3 regions of the Microbispora hainanensis genome follow, and region 2 is predicted to be linked to each of the others. Evidence: riboswitches for the same ligand, from Rfam matches in the RefSeq annotation. Region 2 holds a riboswitch; each other region holds the start of a gene.
The links. A riboswitch is a leader RNA that binds a small molecule or an ion and turns the genes downstream of it on or off. The one in region 2 is predicted to bind cobalamin.
Positions count from the first base shown of each region.

Region 1: it holds a riboswitch for cobalamin, as region 2 does, so the genes downstream of both, OHB01_RS22895 (ABC transporter substrate-binding protein) here and OHB01_RS36130 (ribonucleoside-diphosphate reductase subunit alpha) in region 2, are expected to answer to the same signal.
Region 3: it holds a riboswitch for cobalamin, as region 2 does, so the genes downstream of both, OHB01_RS28625 (cobyric acid synthase) here and OHB01_RS36130 (ribonucleoside-diphosphate reductase subunit alpha) in region 2, are expected to answer to the same signal.

Region 1 is NZ_CP108086.1:4,892,173-4,899,813, reverse strand. Features, by position in the region: gene OHB01_RS22915 (serine/threonine-protein kinase) at 1-765, shown strand, start outside; gene OHB01_RS22910 (adenosylcobinamide amidohydrolase) at 762-1,541, opposite strand; gene OHB01_RS22905 (ABC transporter ATP-binding protein) at 1,538-2,353, opposite strand; gene OHB01_RS22900 (iron ABC transporter permease) at 2,350-3,378, opposite strand; gene OHB01_RS22895 (ABC transporter substrate-binding protein) at 3,565-4,515, opposite strand; cobalamin riboswitch at 4,593-4,729, opposite strand; gene OHB01_RS22890 (acyltransferase) at 5,083-6,354, shown strand; gene OHB01_RS22885 (Gfo/Idh/MocA family protein) at 6,317-7,189, opposite strand; gene OHB01_RS22880 (histidine phosphatase family protein) at 7,293-7,641, shown strand, end outside.
Region 2 is NZ_CP108086.1:7,953,018-7,960,658, forward strand. Features, by position in the region: gene OHB01_RS36125 (ribonucleotide-diphosphate reductase subunit beta) at 103-1,107, opposite strand; gene OHB01_RS36130 (ribonucleoside-diphosphate reductase subunit alpha) at 1,104-3,428, opposite strand; cobalamin riboswitch at 3,563-3,794, opposite strand; gene OHB01_RS36135 (tripartite tricarboxylate transporter substrate-binding protein) at 3,840-4,778, opposite strand; gene OHB01_RS36140 (AraC family transcriptional regulator) at 5,119-5,931, shown strand; gene OHB01_RS36145 (isochorismatase family cysteine hydrolase) at 5,943-6,623, shown strand; gene glmS (glutamine--fructose-6-phosphate transaminase (isomerizing)) at 6,676-7,641, opposite strand, start outside.
Region 3 is NZ_CP108086.1:6,213,491-6,221,131, reverse strand. Features, by position in the region: gene OHB01_RS28635 (FtsX-like permease family protein) at 1-1,715, opposite strand, end outside; gene OHB01_RS28630 (FtsX-like permease family protein) at 1,712-4,414, opposite strand; cobalamin riboswitch at 4,551-4,674, shown strand; gene OHB01_RS28625 (cobyric acid synthase) at 4,788-6,290, shown strand; gene cobN (cobaltochelatase subunit CobN) at 6,287-7,641, shown strand, end outside.

The sequences.
Region 1 (7,641 bases), 3.1 Mb from region 2:
GCGCCCACGGCGTCGTCCCACCCGCCGGTGAGCCATCCGACCGGTGCCATGGGCCATGTGCAGGGTCACGGGTCGTACCCTCCCGGGTCGCCGAACGCGCAGGCGACGGTCGCGTCGGCGGGCGCGCAGGGCCAGCGGCGCGGGCTGCCGCTCGGGCCGCTGATCGGCGGCCTGGCGATCCTGGTGTCCATCGCCGTCGCCGCGGCGCTGCTGCTGACCAAGGGCGGGGACACCGCCGCTACGTGGAACACCTACCCGGGCAGCACGGCGGCGCCGTTCACCATGTCCTACCCCTCGTCGTGGGGCGAGGCCAAGACGAACGCCGACCAGTGGATGATCGCCTCCCCCGCGGTGGACGAGTTCAACGCGCTGTTCGCGGTGCCGGGCAACACCGACTGGTCGAAGGTGAACGCCATCATCAAGGACCAGCCTGATCGGGCCGCCGGGGTGTTCGCCCAGGTCAGCAACACCCTGAGTACATCCGACTCGCCGATGGAGCTCCAGGAGAGCCTGGGCCCGGCGCTGCCCGGCGTGACCACCTACTTCGGTGTGCCGACGCCCACGACGGTCGGGGCCAAACCCGCGTTCCGCATCGAGGGCGTGCTCAGCGACCCCCAGCAGGCCGGACGGCTCGAGTTCATCGCCTACGTCGTACGGCAGGGCGACACGGGCACGACCGTCCTGATCACGTTCTTCTGCCCGCCGGGCAAGTTCAACCAGTCGAACATCGACCACATGGTGAACAGCATCGCGTTCACGTCCTAGCCCCGCCGGGTGCGCCAGTCGCGTGCGCCGTCGAGGACGGCCCGGTGGACCGCACGGGCGATCCGCGCGCCCCAGACGGAGCGCGGGCCGCCGAACTCCTCCGCCGGGCCGTCCTCCCGCGCGGCGACGCACACGGCGTCCGACGCGGTCCCGGTGCAGGGGAAGCCCGCCTCAAGCAGCGCCTGCGTCTTCGCCTCGGTGACCGTCATGACGGCGTTGACCAGCGCGGGGTCGGAGAACGCGACCGGCACGGCCACCAGGATGTTGATCGTCCCCGGCCGCGGCGCCCGCCCACCGGTTGCCGGCATCCCGGCATCGCCCGTGCCGACCGGCTCGCGCGCGGGACCGGATGCGGCCGGACCGACGGGCTCCTGCGCGGACGCCGAAGCGGGCTCGGGGGCGGCAGGGGCGGCGGGCAGGCCGGGGTCGGGCACGCCCTCGGGCGCGGCCGCCCAGGTCGGCACGCCCAGGCCGACCGTGGCGACGGCCTCCGCTCCCCCGTCGGCCGCCGTGACGTACCGCTCCACCAGCGCCGCCGTCATCATGCCGACCCCGGGGCCGCCGGGCCCGAGCGCGTCCATGTGCTCGACCGGGTCCATGCGTGAGTAACCCGCGGCCACCTGCGCGTTCAGCACCCACTCCCGGGGACCGATGCCGCCGCCCAGCATCGCCGAGGAGATCATCCGCCAGCCGGGCCCGAACCGCCACAGCAGCGTGCCCAGCCGCTGGCCGTCCTCCGTACGGTGCGTCAGGGACGGCCGGAGGAGGCCCGTCATGCCTCCTCCGCCATCGAGGAGACCGACGGGCGCACCAGGTGGACGACGGGGCGGCCCTCGGGGCCGGGCTCCACCCGCACGCGGGCGCCGAAGTGCTCGGTCAGCAGCGGCTCGGCCAGCACCTGTCCGGGCGGCCCGGCCGCGACCGCCCGCCCTGCGGCGAGCAGCACGAGCACGTCGGCGTACTGCCCGGCGAGGCTGAGGTCGTGCAGCGTCGTCACGACGGTGAGGTCGTCGGCCAGGCGCAGCCGGTCGACGAGTTCGAGCACCTGCTGCTGGTGGCCCAGGTCGAGCGCCGTGGTCGGCTCGTCGAGCAGCAGCACCGGCGCCTGCTGCACCAGCGCCCTGGCGAGCACGACGCGCTGACGCTCGCCGCCGGACAGGTGCCCGAGCGGCCGCGACGCGAAGCCGTCCAGGTCGAGCCGTTCCAGCACCGACCGCGTCACCTCGCGGTCCCGCGCGCTCTCGCTGCCGAGATAGGCGATGTACGGCGTGCGGCCGAGCAGCGCGTAGTCGTAGACCGTCATGTCGGGCGGCAGCGCCGGGCTCTGCGGCGCGTAGGCGATCAGCCGTGCCCGGCGGCGCGGGCGCAGGTCGTCGACGGCCGTCCCCTCGACGAGCACCTCGCCCTCCCTCGGCACCAGCCCGGCGACGGCCCGCAGGAGCGTGGACTTGCCCGCGCCGTTCGGCCCGATGATCGCCAGCCACTGGCCGGGCGCGGCCGACAGCGTGACGTCCGTGAGCACCCGCCGCCCGCCCAGCGTGACGCCCACGCCGCGCGCCTCGACGGCCGGTGCGGCCCGCCCGCTCACGTCCCCACCCGCCGGGTCACGCGCAGGATGGTGACGAAGAACGGCGCCCCCACGAACGCCGTGACGACCCCGATCGGCAGCTCGGCCGGCGCGAGCACCGTACGCGCGATCGTGTCGGCCAGCACGAGGAACGCCGCGCCGCCGAGGAACGACACCGGCAGCACGATCCGGTAGGACCAGCCGGCGAGCCGCCGGACCACGTGGGGCACCACGATCCCGACGAACGCGATCAGCCCGCTGACCGCCACGGCCGACGCGGTGGCGAGCGAGGCGGCCAGCAGCACGACGAAGCGCACCCGCGCCGCGCGCAGGCCGAGACTCACCGCTTCCTCGTCGCCCACCGACAGCACGTCGAGCAGCCGCCCGTGCAGCAGCATGCCGATGGTGGACACCGCGGCGTACGGCGCGATCATGCGGAGCTGGTCCCAGCCGCCGCCGACGTCGCCGAGGATCCAGGAGTAGATCCGCTGCAGTTCCTCCACCTTGAGCTGCTGCACGAAGGTCTGGATGGCGGTGAGGAACGAGGTGACCGCGACACCGGCGAGCACCAGCGTCGCGGTGCCGCCGCCCCGGCCCGCCGTGTGGCCCAGCGCGTACGCGAGGAACACCCCGCCGACGGCCCCGGCGAAGGCGGCGATCGGCACCGCGGTCACGCCGGTGTCGCCGCCCAGGAAGACCACGACGAGCGTCACCGTGAGGCCGGCACCGGCCGCCGCCCCGAGCAGGTAGGGATCGGCCAGCGGGTTGCGGAACACGCCCTGGTAGCCGGCCCCGGCCGTGGCGAGCAGCCCGCCCACGACGGCCGCGAGCAGCACCCGCGGCACCCGGAGCTGGAACAGCAGCCCCTCCTCGACCGGCGACAGGCCCGAGTGCACGGACACCAGCGGCAGCCGGTCGAGCAGTGCGAGCGCGATGGCGCGGGGCGAGATGCCCGCCGCGCCCGCCATCAGGCCGAGGGCGAGACTGGCCGCCAGCACGACGGACGCGACGAGCAGCGCCCGGCCGCGCGGCCGGGCCGGGGTCATGACGCCACCACCGGCCTCACCACGTCACCTGGCACCAGGCCACCGAGCGCCCCGCCACCGAGCACCGTGTCATCGGGCACCATGCCACCGTGCCGTGTCACCAGAGGCCGTGTCACCAGAGGCCGTGTCAGCGGGCGTCGTACCACCAGGCGCCGCGCCGCCAGGGGCGTCCGCGTCGTCACCGGCTCAGCTCGCCGCCTTCTGCACGGCGTCGCTGACGGCCTGGGCGAGGTCGGCGACCCGGGGCCCCCAGCGGGAGGCGAGGTCGTCGTCCAGCCCCACCACGCGGCCCTTCTTCACGGCGGTCAGGCCGGACCAGCCCGGCCGCTTGGCCAGCGCGGCGGCGTCCTGCCCGCAGCACTTCGTGTCACCGAGGAAGATCAGGTCGGGGTCGGCCTTGGCGATGAACTCCGCCGACAGCTTGGGATAGCCGCCCGCCGCGTCCGGCGCCTCGTCGGCGATGTTCTTCAGCCCGAACAGGCTGTAGACCTGCCCGATGAACGTGCTCGACGTCGCCGCGTAGGGCGTGGTGTCCAGCTCGTGGTAGTACGTCAGCTCCTTGTCCTTCGGCGCCGCCGCCGCGAGGGCGTCGATCTTCTGCTTGACGCCGGTCGCCACCTCGTCGGCCTTGGCCGCGTTGCCGGTGGCCGCGCCGAGGTCCCGGATCTGGTCGTAGGTGTCGTCGAGCTTGGTCGCGGCGGGTTCGAGCAGCACCGGCACGCCGACCTTGCCGAGCCCGGTGACCACGCCCTCCAGGTCGTTGGCGAGCACCACGAGGTCGGGCTTGGTGGCGACGATCGCCTCGACATTGGGCTTGAACCCCGACAGCGAGGTCTTGGGCGCCTCGGGCGGGTAGTTCGACTGGTCGTCCACCGCCGTCACCTGCGCGCCCGCGCCGATCGCGAACAGGATCTCGGTGGCCGTCGGGGACAGCGACACGATGTGCTCGGGCTTCTTGGCGATGGTCACCGCGCCGTTGCCCGCCTGAACGGTGACGGGGAATGCGGCCTGACCGGTGCCGTCCGAGACGGCGGGGGTGGGGGTAGCGGACGTGGCGGCGCCGTCGCTCTGGCCGCAGCCGGCCAGAGCGAGCACGCCCAGCACCACACCCGCGACGGCCGTGCGTACGGGCCTCACGAGGTCCTCCATAAGGGGGAATGCCGGGAATCGAGGGACCCGCTGGAAGCGACGGATCACCCTTTTCCACGAGGGTCGATAGCGTCGGCGCGCAGCGCAGGCGACCTGGCTCGTCCCCGGGGGCGGGGAACCACAGTTGCGGGACAGCGCCGGATTCTCACCGGACTTCGCTACGCGGCGCGCGTCGGACGCAACGGTACCAATCCCTCACGCGGCGTCCACCCCCGGCCCGGGACCCCACCGCCCCGGGCGGACGGCGATCCACGCGCGCGGCCGTCGGCCTGGGCGTACGCGGGGTTGGTAGGGCCGGCCCTACCCCGGTGGTAGGGGGCCTCCCATGATCGGAAGTAGGGACCGCGTCGCTGCGCCGGGCGGGGGCGCGGCGGGACGCTTGAACCGCTCGCGAAGACCGGGCCCCAGGCCCCGGGCCACCGCAGCCCCCGAACCACCGCGACCTCGAACCACCCCGACCTCGAACCACCGCAACCCCGAACCACCGAGGCTTCGAGCCCCCACCGCCCGCGGAACGCCCCCGCGGCGGCCCCGAAACAGCGAAGGCGGCTTCTCGTGTCCCTGACCATGCTTCCCCCCGCAGCCGAGCGGGCCCCGGCCGCACCCGCGCCGCGCGACCGCTTCATCGACGTCCTGCGCGTCTTCGGGATGGTCCTGGTGGTCGTCCAGCACTGGACGATGCCGGTCCTGTCGTACGCCCAGGGGCGGCTCACGACCGGCAACGCCCTGGCGGCGATCCCGTACGTCACCTGGATCTCGCAGGTCATGCCACTGGTGTTCTTCACCGGGGGCGCGGCCAACGCGATCAGCTTCCGGTCCGCGGCTCGCCGGGGCGGGACGGCCCGGGAGTGGACCGCGCGGCGGGTACGCCGCCTGGCCTGGCCGGTGGTGCCGCTGGCGGTCGTGTGGCTGCCGCTCCCCCACCTTCTGACGGCCCTGGGCGTGCCCGCGCAGCCGGTGGAGGTGGCCGCGCGGACGGTCGGGCAGCTCCTGTGGTTCCTGGCGGTCTACCTGCTGGCCGTGGTGACCACGCCGCGCCTGCTGCGGATGCGGGCCGGGGTGGTCCTGCCAGTGCTGGCGGGCGGCGCGGTGCTGACGGACGTGGTCCGGTTCTCCGGCCTGGAGGCCGCCGGTTATCTCAACGTCGCCTTCGTCTGGCTGGCCGTCCACCAGGTCGGGTTCCGGTACGCCGAAGGCGGCCTGGAGCGGCTGAGGGGACGGCGGGCCGCGGGGCTCGCGGTGGCCGGGTTCGCGATGGTGGCGGCCCTGGTGGCGACCGGGCCCTACCCCTCCAGCATGATCGGGATGCCGGGGATGATCTCGAACATGGCCCCGCCGAGCGCCTGCCTGCTCGCACTGTTCGCCGGTCAGCTCGGCCTGGCGATGCTGCTGCGCCCCGCCGTGAACGCGCTGGCCGCCCGGCCGGTGGCCGAGAGGGTGCTCACCGCGCTCGCGCCGCACATGATGACGATCTACCTGTGGCACATGACCGCGCTCGTCGCCGTCGCCGGTGTGGCGGTCATCGGGCTCGGGCTGACGCCCACCGCCGGCTCGGCGGCCTGGTGGAGCGCCGCCCCGCCGTGCCTGGCCGCCCTGGCGCTGGTGCTGGTCGGGCTCACCGCGCTGCTCGGCCGCTTCGAGAACCCCGCGGGCGCCGCCGCCCACCGGCACGTGCCCGTGGCCGTACCCCTCATGGGCGGCGCGCTGCTCACGCTCACCATCACCGGGTTCGCGCCCGGCCCCGCGCCGGTGATCGCCTCCGTCGCCCTAGGCGCGGGCCTCGCCCTGGTCAGCCGGCCCGCAGCTGCCGCTCCACGTCGTCGATGATCTCCTGCATGCGCAGTCCGTGGCGGGCGTCGAGCGGATGCCCGCCGCCGTCGCGCACGGTGCTCGCGAACTGCCGCACCACCTCGGGGAAGACGTCGCCGAGCTCGGAGCCGAGCAGCGAGGCGGTGCCGAGCCTGCCGTACACGTCGACACGGCTGGGCGGGGTCTCCCCCTCGACGGCCATGCTGAGCGACGCCTCGCTGACCGCGCCGCCCTCGTGCTCCAGCAGCAGGCCGACCCAGCCGAGCGGGTCGCCGTGGGCCTTGACCCCGACCACGCGGCCCAGCGCGGCGTCGAGCAGGTCGATCGTGTGCGGGCCCACGTCGAGCACCGCCCCGCGCTCCAGCCGCCAGGGGGTGGCGAAGGGGCCGCCGCGCAGGCTTCCCGAGATGTTCGCGGCGTGCCCGCCGAAGGGCTCGATCCGCCGGGCCCGCTCCAGGAAGCCGGCCGTCGCCGCCGAATAGCGGAACGTGAAGAGCATCTGGGAGGCGACGCCCGCCTCCTCGATCGCCCCGGCGAGGCGCCGGGCGCCGTCGAGGTCGGCCGCGAGCGGCTTCTCCAGCAGCAGGGCCTTTCCCGCCCGGGCCGCGAGCACGCCGAGTTCGGCCTGCACGGTGGGCGGCACGCAGAAGGCGACCGCCTCCGACGCCGCGAACAGGTCCTCCAGCCGCTCGAAGGCGGGCGCGCCGTGGGCGTCCGCCAGCGCTCGCGCCGCCTCGGGCCTGCGCGCCCACACTCCGGACAGCGTCGTGTGCGGCCCGGCCGCGAGAGCGGGCGCGTGCACCATCTCCGCCCACGGTCCCGCACCGACGAGTCCCACCCGCACCGGCTCCATGTGGCGCCCCCTTTCCCGCGGGGACCCTACTGCAGGCCGCGGGCGGGTGGTCAAGGGGGCCCGTCGCGGGTGAAATCGGACGTACGGGCAAGATGGACGCTCTATGAACGTCATCCTGTTGAGGCACGGCGAGACCGAGTGGAGCAGGGCCGGGCGGCACACGGGCCGCACCGACCTGCCGCTGACACCCCACGGCGAGGAGCAGGCACGGGCGCTGTCCCGCCTGGTGGCGGGCCGGTCGTTCGCGCTGGTCCTCGTCAGTCCCGCACAGCGGGCCCGCCGTACGGCCGAGCTGGCCGGCGCCGGGCGGTACGAGGTGGACCCGAACCTGTGGGAGTGGGACTACGGCGGCTACGAGGGCATCACCACCGCCGAGATCCGCCGGTCACGCCCCGGCTGGTACGTCTGGCGCGACGGCGTGATCCCGGGAGACGAGGCGCACCCGGGCGAGA
Region 2 (7,641 bases):
CAGCATAGTCAATCAAGTGATTGAATGACGTATCGCCGAAACCCCGGCGCACCCGTCCGATCCGGATGCGCCGGGCGAGCCGGGCGCCGAAAACCGTGCGGATCAGAAGGCCTCGTCGAAGCTGACGTCGCCCTCGACGGCCACCTGGTAGGCCGAGACACGGCGCTCGAAGAAGTTCGCCAGCTCCTGCACGTCCTGGAACTCCATGAACGGGAAGGGGTTATCCGTGCCGTACCGCACGGGCAGGCCGAGCCGGGCGAGCCTGCGGTCGGCGACATACTCCAGGTAACGCCGCATGTTGTCCGCGCTCATGACGCCGTGCCCGTCGCCGCACAGGTCGCGGGCGAAGGCGAGCTCGGCGGCGACCGCCTCCTCCATCATCCGCGTCACCTGGGCCGCCAGCTCGTCGTCGAACAGGTCCGGCTCCTCGCGGCGTACGGTGTCCACCACCTCGAAGGCGAACTCCATGTGCATCGACTCGTCGCGGAACACCCAGTTGGTGCCGGTCGCGAGACCGCCGAGCAGCCCCCGCGAGCGGAACCAGTAGACGTACGCGAAGGCGCCGTAGAAGAACAGTCCCTCGATGCAGGCGGCGAAGCAGATCAGGTTGAGCAGGAAGGCCCGCCGGTCCTCCCGGGTCTCCAGCCGGTTCAGCTCGCTGATCGAGTCGATCCAGCGGAAGCAGAACTCGGCCTTGTCGCGGATCGACGGGATGTGCTCGACGGCGGCGAACGCCTTGGCCCGCTCGTCGTGATCGGGCAGGTAGGTGTCGAGCAGGGTCAGGTAGAACTGGACGTGCACCGCCTCCTCGAACAGCTGCCTGCTCAGGTACAGCCGCGCCTCGGGGGCGTTGACGTGCTGATAGAGGTTCAGCACCAGGTTGTTGGCCACGATCGAGTCGCCGGTCGCGAAGAACGCCACGAGCCGGTTGATCAGGTGGCGCTCCCCCTCGTCGAGGGTCGCGAGGTCGGCGAGGTCGGAGGCGAGATCGACCTCCTCGACCGTCCAGGTGTTCCTGATCGCCGCGCGATACCTCTCGTAGAACCCGGGGTAGCGCATCGGGCGCAGGGTCAGGTCCATGCCGGGGTCGAGCAGCATCGTTCTCATTGGCAAGCCTCGCAGATCTCGGGGTTCTCAAGGGAGCAGGCGACGGCGTCCACCGGCGTGACCGCGGGGACGGTCGTCTGGGCGATCCTCGTCGCCGGGCGGGAGCGCAGGTAGTAGGTGGTCTTCAGGCCCGACCGCCAGGCGTAGGCGTACATCGACGAGAGCTTGCCGATGGTGGGGGCGGCCATGAAGAGGTTGAGCGACTGCGACTGGTCGACGTACGGCTGCCGCGCGGCGGCCAGGTCGATGAGCGCCTTCTGGGGCAGCTCCCAGGCGGTGCGGTAGAGCGTCCTGAGCTCGGCCGGGATGGCGGCGATGTCCTGGATCGAGCCGTCGTTGAGCTTGATCGCGTCGCGCATCGACCGCGTCCACAGGCCGAGGGCCTGGAGGTCCCGCACGAGATAACGGTTGACCTGGAGGAACTCCCCCGACAGCGTCTCCCGCTTGAAGACGTTGGACACCTGCGGCTCGACGCACTCGTAGCAGCCCGCGATCGAGGCGATCGTGGCCGTCGGCGCGATCGCGATCAGCAGGGAGTTGCGCAGTCCGGTCTCCGCGATCCTGGCCCGCAGCGCGGCCCACTCCTCCGGGTGGACCGGGGTGCACGGATAGTGGTCGAGGTGCAGCACGCCGTCCGCCGCCCGCGTCTCCCCGTACGCCGGGTGGCGCCCGCGCTCCGCGGCCAGGTCGGCCGAGGTGCCGTACGCCGCGAGCGCGATCTCCTCGGCGATGCGGGTGGACAGCGCGAGCGCCTCGGGCGAGTCGAACGGCAGGCGCAGCGCGAAGAACACGTCGGCGAGGCCCATGACGCCGAGGCCGACCGGCCGCCACTTGCGGTTGGCCGCCTCCGCCTCGGGCGTCGGATAGAAGCCGAGGTCGATCGTCCGGTCCAGGAACCGTACGGCGGTGCGGACGGTGGCGCGGAGCCTGCCGAAGTCGACGGCGTCGCCCTCCGGGGTCAGGTGCGCGGCGAGGTTGACCGAGCCGAGGTTGCACACGGCGGTCTCGCCGTCGCTGGTGACCTCCAGGATCTCGGTGCACAGGTTGGACAGGTGGATGACGTTGCCGGGCCGCGCGGTCTGGTTGGAGGCGCGGTTGGAGGCGTCCTTGAACGTCATCCAGCCGTTGCCGGTCTGGGCGAGCGTGCGCATCATCCGGGCATAGAGGGCGCGGGCCGGCACCTGCTTGACGTAGCACCCGGCGGCCTCCAGCTCGCGATAACGGGTGTCGAACGCCTCACCCCACAGGTCGGTCAGCTCGGGGACCTCCTTGGGGTCGAACAGCGACCACGTGCCGTCCGCCTCGACCCGGCGCATGAACTCGTCGGGCACCCAGTTGGCCAGGTTGAGGTTGTGCGTGCGCCGCGACTCCTCGCCCGTGTTGTCGCGAAGCTCCAGGAACTCCTCGATGTCGGCGTGCCAGGTCTCCAGGTAGACGCAGGCCGCGCCCTTGCGCCTGCCGCCCTGATTGACGGCCGCCACCGACGCGTCGAGCGTGCGCAGCCACGGCACGATGCCGTTGGACAGGCCGTTGGTGCCCCGGATCAGCGAGCCGCGCGAGCGCACCCGCGTCCAGGCGATGCCGATCCCGCCCGAATACTTCGACAGCCGGGCCACCTGGCCGTACCGCTCGTAGATGCTCTCCAGCTCGTCCCTCGGGGAGTCGAGCAGGAAGCACGACGAGAGCTGCGGCCGGCGCGCGCCCGAGTTGAACAGCGTCGGCGAGCTGGGCAGATAGGCCAGCGTGGACATCAGGCCGTACAGCTCGGCCGCCTCCGCCACCGTGGCCGACAGCCCGCAGGCGACGCGCAGCAGGAAGTGCTGCGGGCGCTCCAGCACGCGCCGGGTGACCGGGTGGCGCAGCAGGTAGCGGTCGTAGACCGTGCGCAGCCCGAAGTATTCGAACCGGTCGTCGGCCGCCGGGTCGATCAGCGCGTCGAGCGCCTCGGCCTCACCGGCCACGAAGGCGGCGACGGCGTCGCCAAGCAGCCCGGCGGCGTGGGCGGCGGCGACCGACTCGGAGAACGTGCGCACCCCCTCGGCCGCCGCCTCCTCCGCGATCAGCCCGCTCAGCAGCCTGGCCGCCCGGCGCGAGTTCTCCGGGTCGGCGATGACCCCGGCCGCCGCCTCCTCGATGGCCTGCCAGACCTGCGCCGCGTCCCACCCGCCGTCCGGGCCGCCGTCCGGGCCGCCGTCCGGGCCGGCCGATGCCCGCCGTACGGCACCGGTGGAGGGTCCGGAGTTCCCCGCCGAAGCCCACGGCCCGCCGCGTACCTCTGACGCGGGGTCCGCGGAAGCGGAGGCCGGGTCGGTGATCGTCATCAGATGCCCTCTCCTCGTCGTCTCGTGTCCCGGCCGGACCGGAGGGAGGCATGCCGCGGCGCACGCGCACGAGAGGGATTCGTGCCGTGACGATGCGGCGAGCCCGCCCTCGGGGCCCGGCGCGGGGCGCGCGCCCATGCGCGCGCATCGCTGGCAGGTCTTCGGACTCGCGGGCGCCCGGCCGGGCTCGCGCCCTGCCGGTCCTACTGGCCGTCGCTTCCCGGGCGCGCTCGCGCCCAGTGCTCGGAGCACAGCACCGTGCTGTGCCGACGGCGGTCGTTCCCGCTCACCGCTGCGGGGCAGTCCCGGATTTCCACCGGGTTCCCTCTTGCCTCACCAAGGTGAACCAGCAACGCGATGGATCCTACATCTAGTGGCCCTTCCCGCAAGCGCCCCCACAAGTTGTGTTTTTCAGCGGAGTCCGAGATCATTGAGGAGCAGGGCCGTACGGCGCGCCTCGCCGGCGAGCCATTGCCGGAAGTCGTCGCCGTCGAGCCACATCGGCGTCCAGTCGTTGCGCTCGCACAGGCGCCGCCAGCCCGGCGTGCCGGCGACGGCACGGCACAGATCGAGCAGGGCGTCCGGCTCGGGCGTGCCGCGCGGGGCGATCAGCCCGGTCCAGTCGGCGAACACGACGCGTACGCCCGACTCCGACAGCGTCGGCGCGTCCACCCCGGACAGCCGCTCGGCGGAGGAGACGGCGAGCGGGCGCAGCCGTCCGGCGCGCACATGGGGGGCGACCTCGCGCCTGCTGCCGAACCCGAGCGCGAGCCGCCCGTCGACGACCGCGGCGACGGCCTGCGCCCTGCTGCCGAACGCGACGTAGTCGAGCAGGCGGACGTCGGCTCCCAGGCCCCGGGCGGTCATGCCGAACAGCAGGTGTTCCGGGCCACGGTCGGCGCCGCCCGCGACCCGGTGCGCCCCCGGGTTCCGCAGCAGCGCGGCGGCGAACTGGTCGAACGTGCGATAGCCCGAGTCGGGCGAGGCGACCAGCACCTCCCACTCCCCCGCCAGCCGCGCGAGCGGTACGGCCCGGGCCACGAGGAGGGGGTCGCGGGCCAGCGCGCAGGCGGCGAGCAGCGCGGAGTCGGCGACCACCAGGCCGGCCCCCGGCCGGTTCAGGTCGGCGAGAGCCGTCCCGCCGCCACCGGTCTCCCGCCTGATCCGTACGGCCCGGGCCCAGCCACGCCCTTCCACGAGCGACTTGAACCCGGCGGCGACGCCCTCCCCGCACCCGCCGGGCGGGCCCGGGACCATCAGGGAGAGCTCCCCGCGGCGCGGGGGTGCGGGGACACCGCATGCGCCCGCGAGGGCCAGGACTCCCAGTGCGAGGACCGTACGGCGTCGCATGTCGGCACCCTCCACCCCGAAGAGTCCCTTACATGCACAGACTATGAGTAACTACACCATGTCACCACATAACGGACGTTACGGCTGCGGCGATCGATGGGTGGTTCTCGCCGGGTAGAGGGCGATCCCGCGGTGGTCGCGGGTCAGGCGCCTGCCGCAGGAGCTCGGAAAGAAGCCGTCGTCCTCGCTGCGATGGTGACTGCCCAGTGCGGCACAGCAGGTGTGACAGTGGGCACGCAGGTCGGGCTTGATCACCTCGACCCGCTTGGCTCGCGCGGGCAGTTCCGCGTGCGCAACACCCGCTCGGTCAGGGATACAGGCGTCGTATACAAAGGCAGGCATGGAGGACCTTGTCGAGCACCGTTACGGCCGCGACGACATACGGCTGATGACGGCGTCCTTCCGTAGGCATCACTTCGTTCCGCACGCGCACAGCGAGTACGCCATAGCGGCGATCGAGCGCGGGGTGGAGGCCGTCCGCTATCGCGGCGCCACCGAGCACGCGCCCGCGGGCAGCCTGCTCCTCCTCGACGCCGACACCATCCACGCCGGCCGTCCCGGCATCCCCGAGGGCTGGGACTACCGGGTCTTCTACATCCCGCAGCACCTGCTCGCGGAGCTCGCCGGGCACCGGCCGGCCTTCTCCACACCGGCTCCGTACGATCCTCGCCTGGCCGCCCGCCTGATCCGGCTGCACCGCCGCCGGGACCAGACCTCCCTCGCCGCGCAGGAGGAGTTCGAGGCGCTGTGCACCGAGATCCTCGCCCGCTACACGCGCCGCGGAATCGCCCCGGCGCCCATCCGCACGACGCCGGCGGGGCCGGTCGCGAAGGTGCAGCGGCATCTGGCCGAAGACCTGCGGCGCACCCCAAGCCTGGACGAGCTCGCGCAGGTGGCGGGCCTGCCCCGGTTCCGGCTGCTGCGCGCCTTCCGCCGCGAGACCGGCGTGACCCCGCACGGCTACCTGCTCCAGCTCCGCCTGCGCTGCGCCCAGCAGCTCCTGACCGCCGGGCACACCATCGCGCGGGCCGCCGCGGAGAGCGGCTTCTACGACCAGGCGCACCTGCACCGCCATTTCCGCCGTACGTTCGCGGCCACCCCGGGCCGGTTCGCGCGCAACGACGTACAAGACCGGCGCGGCTCGCGCGCCTAGCGTTGCCGGGCATGGACGAATACACCAGCCACGAATACACCGGGCCCGAATACACCGGGCCCGAGTTCTCCCGCAGCGCGCTGCTCACCATCGACCTGCAGCGCGACTTCGTCGCCGGCATCGCCGGCACCGCCGAGGTGCTGCCCGCGGTCCGGCGCCTCACGCACGCGTTCCGCGAGGCGGGGCGGCCCATCGTGCATGTCGTGCGCCTCTATCTGCCCGACGGCAGCAACGCCGACCTGTGCCGCCGGACGCTGCGCGGCATGGTCAACCCGCACTCCCCGGGCTCCCAGCTGGCCGCCGGACTGCTCCCCGGCGGGCTCCCCGGCGGAACGGCGGAACGCGAGCTCGACCCGGACCTGCTCCTCGCGGGACGCGCGCAGGAGGTCGGCCCGGGCGAGCACATCCTGTACAAAGCCCGCTGGAGCGCCTTCTACGGCACCCCGCTGCTGGAGCACCTCGCGGAACGCGCGGTGAGCACCGTGGTCGTCGCCGGGTGCAACTACCCGAACTGCCCGCGTTCCACCCTCGTCGACGCGACCGAGCGCGACCTGCGCGCCGTCGCGGTCCGCGACGCCCTGTCCGGCTGGACCGCCGGCGCGGACCGCGAGCTGGCGGGGATGGGCATCGCCTGCCTGGACACGAGCGAGGTCGTCGCCGCCGTCCGGTCGCGCGCGGCGTCCCGGGCCTGACTCCGTACGGCCCGCACCGGCACGCGGCGTGGGCCGTACGGCGTGCGGACGGTTATTCGACCGTCACGCTCTTGGCGAGGTTGCGCGGGCGGTCGACGTCGCGCTCCAGGGCGACGGCCGCGTGGTAGGCGAAAAGCTGCAGCGGGATCGTGAGCAGGATGGGGTCGAGCTCGACCTCGTTCTTGGGCACCACGATGCAGTCGTCGGCCGCCTCGGACGTGCGGTGGCCGACCATGAGGATGCGCCCGTGCCTGGCCCGGATCTCGCCCAGCGTGGTGAGGTTCTTGTCGAGCAGCTCGTCGTCCGGGACGATCGCGACCGTCGGCAGCTCGGGGCTGATCAGCGCGAGCGGGCCGTGCTTGAGCTCGCTCGCCGGGTATGCCTCGGCGTGGACGTAGGAGATCTCCTTGAGCTTCTGCGCGCCCTCGCGGGCCACCGGGTAGCCGCGCACCCGGCCGACGAACATCATGCCCGGCGAGTCGGCGTACTTCTTCGCCAGATCCCTGATCCGGTCCTCCAGCGTGAGGATCTCCTTGATCTGCTCGGGCAGCCGGCGCAGGCCCTCGCAGATCCTGCGGCCGTCGGCGGGCGACAGGTCGCGTACGCGGCCGAGGTGCAGGGCGAGCAGCGCGAACGCCACGGCCGTCGAGGTGAACGCCTTGGTGGACGCCACCGAGACCTCGGGACCCGCGTGCAGGTAGATGCCGCCGTCGGTCTCCCGGGCGATGGCGCTGCCGACGGTGTTGACGATGCCGAGCACCCGGCCGCCCTTGCGCTTGAGCTCCTGCACGGCGGCGAGCGTGTCGTACGTCTCCCCCGACTGGCTGATCGCCACGTACAGCGTGTCGGGCTCGACGACGGGGCTGCGGTAGCGGAACTCCGACGCGGGCTCGGCGTCGGCGGGGATGCGGGCCAGCTCCTCGATGAGCTGCGCGCCCATCTGCCCGGAGTAGTACGCGGACCCACAGCCGATGATCTTCACGCGGCGGAACGAGCGGGTCTCGCGGGCGTCCATGTT
Region 3 (7,641 bases), 1.7 Mb from region 2:
GTGCCGACCGCGGCGGGGACGACGGCCCTGACGCCGGGCGCGTGGGCGATCTGCTCCAGCGTCTCCGGCGCGATGCCCTCCGCGCGCTCCACCCTGATCTCCGCGCCGGTCCGCTCCCAGGCCGCCTGCCGCTGGGCCTCCTCCAGCCCTCCGGCGGTGACCATGCCGTACGCCGCGAGGGCGACGGCCGGCAGCAGCGTGAGCACCGGCAGCGCGGCGCTCGGCACGGCCCGGGCGGCGGCGAGCCCGAGGAACGGCACGGCGCCGCTGCGCCGGGCGGCGGCCCGGAAGGCGAGGTGGATCAGGGCCGGGCCGGCCCGCAGCACCACCAGCGCGGCGGCCAGCGCCAGCAGCACCGGCCCGGGCGCGAGGAACGCGTCGCCCGTGCCGAGACCGCCAGTGCCGAGACCGCCCGTGCCGAGCCCGCGAGTGCGCAGAAGGTGCACGCTCGCCACCGCGAGCGCGAGCACCAGGAGCTCCAGCACGATGCGGCGCAGCGCGTTCCCCGACCGCCGGCCGCCGGACCGGACCAGCGCGGCGGCGCAGGCGATCGCGATGGTCCCCGCCGCCAGCGCGGCAGGTCCCAGCCGCGCGACCGCCGTCGGGGCGCCCGGCACGAAGCCCGCGGCCGCCTGGCCCGCCGCGGCCGCCGGCACCGCCACGAGCGCGACCGCTCCGCCGCAGGTCAGCATGGTCCGGGCGAGGGACGCGCCGCGGGCGCGCATCAGCAGCAGGTCGCCGCGCACCCGCCCGGCGAACAGCAGCACGGCCAGGGCCGTGGTGCCGAGGCACACGACGGCCAGCCCGCTCAGGAACACCGTGATGAGCGCCCGCGTGAGGGCCAGCCGTTGCAGGTACTCCGCCAGGATGCGGTCGAGCCCGGTCGACAGGGTGACTTCGAGGTCCTGCCTGCCCAGGCGGCGGCCGAACTCCGCCGTGTCGGCGAGCACGGCCGCCGCGTTGCCCGCGCCGATGCGCTCCTGCGCCGGGGTGACGAGCCATCGGAAGAGGATGGGCAGCTCGGCGCCCGCGAGGCTGTCGCCGTCGGCGAGCGCGGTGACGATCAGGTCGTCGTCCATGGCGAGCGGCACGCGGTGGTGGATGACGTAGGTGAGCTCCGGCTCCAGCGCCCAGAACCGGTCGGCGGGACGCACCGGCTCGAACAGCCCGGTGACCTTCACGGTCAGGTCGCCGAGGCGGAGCGTGTCGCCCGTTCTGATCGACATCTCCGTGGCGGCGACCGCGGGGACGGCCACCTCGACGCGGGTGCCGGAGCCGCGGCCAGGTGGGCCGCCCTTGACGTACCGCACATGCCGGCCCGCCCCTGAGACCCATTTCAGCGTCATATACCGATGCGCCCGGTCGTCGATCAGGATCGGCGACGAGGTGGCGAAGTCGTAGAGCCGGCCGGGATCGGCGACCTCCCGCAGCGCCGTTGGGAGCAGGGCGCGCCAGGCGGTGTCCGCCTTGGCCACCTGCTTCGTCGTCCGCATCCCCCTCGGGTCGAACGGCCGGCGGGTGAACTGGACCGCCAGCGAGGCCGTCCCGGGCGGGGCGGAGCCGACGGCCGACCTGGCCGCCGCGTCGAGGGACGACTCGACCATGCGGGGCAGGGCCGAGACGACCAGGGCGGCGCCGAAGACCAGCGCGGCCAGCAGCGCGGCCACACCCTTGTGCACTCCCAGAAGCCCGTGCACTCCCGGCAGGCGGATCATGACGCCTCCCCCGCACGCAGCACGGCGGCCGGCTCACGGCGGTGCAGCGACCGCGCGAGCCCCGCCACGATCGCGAGGAGCACCGCGAGGATCGCGACGGCGAGCGCCGCCACCTGTGGCCACGGCACGTGGAGCGACACCGGCAGCCCGCCCGCGGTCGCGTATCCGGCTGACACCATCGGCGGCACCACCGCGGCGGAGACGGCCACGGCGAGCGCCACCCCACCGGCCAGCGACAGCCCGATCACGAACGACTGCTCGGCCGCGAGCAGGCCGAGCGTCTGCCGGAAACTCACGCCGAGCGCGCCGAGCACGGCGAACTCCCCCCTGCGCTCGCGCGCCGAGACCGCCGTGTTGACCAGGAATCCCAGCACGGCGAACGCCAGCGCCGCCGCGAAGCCGAGCAGCAGCGCGCCCTGCAGACCGGCCGCCGTGGGGTCGTCCCGGTAACCGGCGGTGAGGGCGGCCGCGTCCACGATGTCCCTGCCGCGTCCCGAGGCGGCCAGGGCATCCCGAGTGGAACCGTCGGCGGCCAGCCACCACTCCGTCACCTGCCCCTCGGCGCCCTTCCCCCGGAACGCCGTGAGGTCGGCGAGCAGGGCCGGGGTGCCCTCGGGCGTGCCGGGCATCGCCGTGACGACGCCCACGACCCGGACGGGGATCGCCGCCGTGCCCGCGGTGATCCTGGTGGTGTCCGCCAGCCCGGGGGTCACCACGACCGGGAGCGGTCGCCCGGCGGACCCGGTGATCCGGGAGGCCAGCGTGGCCGGCGGCAGTTGCGACAGGTCGGGGCGCAGCAGCAGCACCCGGCCCAGATCCGCCGCGTCGGCGGCGATCAGCGTGGCGTCCGCGCCGTCGGCGACGACCGTGGCGCGGTGCGCGGGCACGGCCGCCGCGACCCCCGGCAGCCTGGTGAAGGTCCGGGCGTCGTCGCCGGGCAGGGCCGGGACGCGCAGCGAGGATCCGGCGACGTGCCTGGCCCGGTCCTCCTGGGCGGAGCGCCAGGTCGCGGCCGTGGTCAGGGACAGCACGCCGATCGCCGTCGCCATCGTCAGCAGCAGCGCCGGGCCCGAATAGCGGGCCGGGCGCCGGCTCACCTGCCGGGCGGCCACGGCCGGGCCGAACCCGGGGCGTCGCCGCGTCGCCCGCTCGGCGATCTTCGCGACGGCGGGCACCAGCCGCAGGGCGGCCATCCCGCCGCAGAGCAGGGCGAGCGCCGGCCCGGCCCCGACGAGCGGGTCGAGCCCGAGCTCGCCGCCGAGGCGCGTCGTCTCCGCCGCGTCCTGGCCGCGCAGGCGCCAGATGGCGAGGGCCGCCAGGACGAGCAGTGCCACGTCGGCCCCGGCCCGCTGCACCAGGCCGGGCCGGTCGGCGCGCCCGCGCGCCGCCTGCTCCTCGACGTACGTGCGGCGGGCGGCGAGCAGGGGCGGCGCCGCCAGCATGGCGGCGCAGGCGAGCGCGACCACCGCCGCCACGGCGAACGTGCTGCCGTCGGGCGCGCGGGGCGGCTCCACGCCGGTGGCCTCGATCCAGGGGAAGGCGCTCAGCAGCCGCAGGAGGACGGGTGCGAGGAACGGCGCCGCGGGCGCGCAGGGCAGCGCGATCAGCAGCGCCTCCCCCGCCGCCATGGCGGCGAGCCGCGGCGACCCGCCGCCCCTCGATCGCAGCAGGGCCGTCTCCATCCGGCGGTGTTCGGCGAGCAGCCGCGCGGTCAGCGCCAGCGCGTACGCGGCCAGCACGAGCAGCTGGAGCACCGGCACCAGCATGGTCGAGCGGGCGACCAGCGCGCCGTGGTCGAGCCGCAGCAGTGTGCCGGACAGCGTCTCGGTGACCGTGCACCGGGGGCAGCCGGACCGTACGTCGGCGGAGATCCCGGCGACCGACGCCGAGAACGGCCGCAGTCGCTCGGGCGGGAGCCGGCGCAGGTCGGGCTCGGCGAGCCAGCGGGCCGAGGCGCCGGCCGCGAACCGGTCGAGGAAGACGCCGGCCGGCACGACCATGGGGCCTCGGGAAGTGAAGTCGGCGGTCTGCGTGCCGTGGCGCAGCAGGTCCTCTCCCGTCCAGCGCGGGTCGTCGGGGTCGCGCAGCCGGAAGACGCCGGAGACGCGCACGCGGGCCGGCTTGCCGTCCAGGCGTCCGACGACGGTGAACGTGTCGCCGGTGGAGACCCTCATCGCCCGCGCGGCCGGCTCCGAGAGCGCGACGGCCGTATCGCCTGCCGTCCCCGCTGTCGTTCCCCGCGCCGTCCCCGCGGTCCCTTTCCGCGTGGGCCATCGGCCGCTCACCAGGTCGGCCTGGCCGTCCAGTCCCTCGTACGTGGCGAACCGGGTCAGGACGGGCTGACCACCTTTATCTCGTCCCCTCAGCGCGTAGGAGGCGGACTCGACGCGCGCGGTGACCCGTACGGGCACCTCGCCATGGGCGTGGGCGATGCCCGCGCGGACGGCCTGGTCGACCTTCGCGAAGTCCCCGGACGTGACCGAGGAGGTGACGACGGTGGCGGTGGCGGCGAGCGGTGCCGTGTCCAGGGCCCTCCGCACGCCCGCCTGGCTCGCCGACCCCGCGTGCAGCAGCAGCGCCGCGATCGCCGTGGTGGCGAGCAGGATGGAGCCGAACGCGGCCGCCAGCAGCAGCGGCTCGGCCAGCGCACGTCGGATCACCAACGGCAGCCGCCCCAGCACTGCCCTCCCCCGTTTCACCCGGGCATCATGGCAAAGCCGATCCGGGCACACCACACCGGCCCGACATACGTAGCGATTCCGATATATCCGACAGACCGTACTTGCGGGACATCCGGCACGAAGGTGTAAGTTGACCCCGCAAGCGACGGACGCGGAGGAAGCCGGTGTGAATCCGGCGCGGTCCCGCCACTGTCACCGGGGAGCGAACCTCACCCACGCCACTGCCCAGCACGGGCGGGAAGGCTGAGGGGAGCGCTGATCCGGGAGCCAGGATACTCCGGCCGTCGGACCTTCTACCGGGGGCGCGGATACCCCCAGGGGGGACATGCCATGGCCCGGACAGGCCTGCGCAGACGCGCCTCACTGCCGGTTTCGCGCTCCACCTGCTGACGTGGCCGGCGGCGGCCTGCTCGTGGCGGGCACGACCTCCGACGCGGGAAAGAGCGTGCTGGTGGCCGGCCTGTGCCGGTGGCTGGCCCGGCGCGGCGTACGGGTCGCGCCGTTCAAGGCGCAGAACATGGCGCTCAACTCGATGGTCACCGCCGACGGCGGCGAGATCGGGCGGGCCCAGGCGATGCAGGCCGTGGCGGCCCGGGTCGAGCCCGAGGCCGCGATGAACCCGGTGCTGATCAAACCCGCGGGCGATCGGCACTCCCACGTGGTCGTGCTCGGCCGCGCGCACGCCGACGTGGACGCCATGTCCTACCGCGACCACAAGATGCGCCTGCTCGACGTCGCCCTCGACGCGCTCGACGGCCTGCGCCGCCGCTACGACGTCGTGATCTGCGAGGGCGCGGGCAGCCCCGCCGAGGTCAACCTGCGCGACCGCGACATCGCCAACATGGGCCTGGCCCGCGCCGCCGGCCTGCCGGCGCTCGTCGTCGGCGACATCGACAGGGGTGGCGTGCTCGCGCACTTCGCCGGCACCATCGCCGTGCTCGACCGGCACGACCAGCGGCACATCGCGGGCTTCGTGGTCAACAAGTTCCGCGGCGACCTCGCGCTGCTGCGGCCGGGGCTCGACTGGCTCACGGAGGCGACCGGCCGGCCGTGCCTCGGCGTGCTGCCGTGGCGCTCGGGCCTGTGGCTCGACGTGGAGGACTCCCTCGACCTCGACAGCCGTCCCGGCCTGCTCACCCCGCCGGTGGGACGTGACGTGCTGCGCGTGGCCCTCGTGCGGCTGCCGCGCATGTCCAACGTCACCGACGCCGACGCGCTCGCCGCCGAGCCGGGGGTGAGCGTCCGCCTCGTCACCACCCCCGCCGAGCTCGCCGACGCCGACCTCGTCGTGCTGCCCGGCACCCGCGCCACCGTCGGCGACCTCGCCTGGCTGCGCGAGCGCGGCCTGGACGAGGCGCTGCGCCGCCGCGCCGCCGAGGGCCGCCCGGTGCTCGGGATCTGCGGCGGCTACCAGATGCTCGGCACGGTCATCGACGACGAGGTCGAGAGCCGGGCCGGCCGGGTGCCCGGCCTCGGGCTGCTGCCTGCCCGGACGGCGTACGCGCCGGGCAAGGTGCTCACGCTCGCGGAGGGCGAGTGGCGGGGTCACGTGGTCGCGGGCTACCAGATCCACCACGGCCGGGTGACCTTCGACGGCGGCGAGCCGTTCCTCGACGGCTGCCGGGCCGGGCAGGTGTGGGGCACGACCTGGCACGGCCTGTTCGAGCGCGACGGATTCCGCCGGGCCTTCCTCGCCGAGGTCGCCGCCGTCACCGGCCGGGCCTGGCTGCCCGGGACCGGAACGTTCGCCGCGCACCGGGAGGCCCGCCTCGACGCCCTGGGCGACCTCGTGGAGGAGCACCTCGACACCGAGGCCGTGTGGCGGCTCATCGAGCGCGGCGTGCCCACCGGCCTGCCCATCGCCGAGCTCACGCTGCGGGAGGACCGTCCATGACGACACCGCCGAGGATGCTGCTGCTGTCCACCGCCGACACCGAGCTGCTCGCCGCGACCCGGAGCGGGGCCGGCTGGCGGGTCGCCAACCCCGCGCGTACGGCCGCGGAGGACGTGCCCGCCCTGGTGGACGGCGTGGACGCCGTCGTCGTCCGGCTGCTCGGCGGCAGGCGCTCCTGGCCCGAGGGACTCGACGCCGTGCTCGCGGCCGGGCTGCCCACCGTGGTCCTGGGCGGCGAGCAGGCCCCGGACGCCGCGCTGATGGCCCTGTCCACCGTGCCGTCCGGGGTCGCCGCGCAGGCGCTCGCCTATCTGGCCGAGGGCGGCCCGGACAACCTCGCGGAGCTGCGCCGCTTCCTGTCCGACACGCTCCTGCTGACCGGCGAGGGCTTCGCGCCGCCCCGGCCCACGCCCGAGTCCGGCGTACGGCCCGGCCGCGCCCGCCGGGAGGGCCGCCCGCTGGTCGGCGTGGTCTACTACCGGGCGCACGAGCTGTCGGGCAACACGGCGTTCGTCGACGCGCTGTGCGACGCCGTCGAAGCGGCGGGCGCCGACGTGCTGCCGGTCTTCTGCGGATCGCTCCGGGGCGCGGGTGACGACCTGCTCGACCTGCTGCGGCCCGTGGACGCGCTGGTCGTCACCGTGCTGGCCGCGGGCGGGGCGGTCGCCGCCGCCGCGAGCGCCGGGGGCGACGAGGACGCCTGGGACGCGGGGGCGCTGGCCGCCCTCGACGTGCCGGTGCTGCAGGCGCTGTGCCTGACCACGCCCCGCGCGGTGTGGGCGGACTCCGACGCCGGGCTGTCCCCGATGGACGCCGCGATGCAGGTGGCGGTGCCCGAGTTCGACGGGCGCCTGATCACCGTGCCGTTCTCGTTCAAGGAGGACGGGCCCGACGGCGTGCCGGTCTACGTCGCCGACGCCGAGCGGTGCGCCCGGGTGGCCGCGCTCGCGGTCGCGCACGCCCGGCTGCGCCACGTGCCGAACGCGGACAAGCGCCTGGCGATCGTGCTGTCGTCCTATCCCACGCGGCACTCCCGGGTCGGCAACGCCGTCGGGCTCGACACCCCGGCCTCCGCCGTCGTGCTGCTGCGCGCCCTGCGCGACGCCGGATATGACGTGGGCGACGCGCCCGACGACGGCGACGCGCTGATCCACGCCCTGATCGCGGCCGGCGGCCACGACGTGGAGTGGCTCACCGAGGAGCAGATCGAGGCCGCCCCCGCCCGCGTGCCGCTGCACGCCTACCGGGAGTGGTTCGCGGCGCTGCCCGGCGACCTGCGCGACGCGGTGACCGCCCACTGGGGGCCGCCGCCGGGCTCCCTCTATGTGGACGGCACCGACATCGTGCTCGC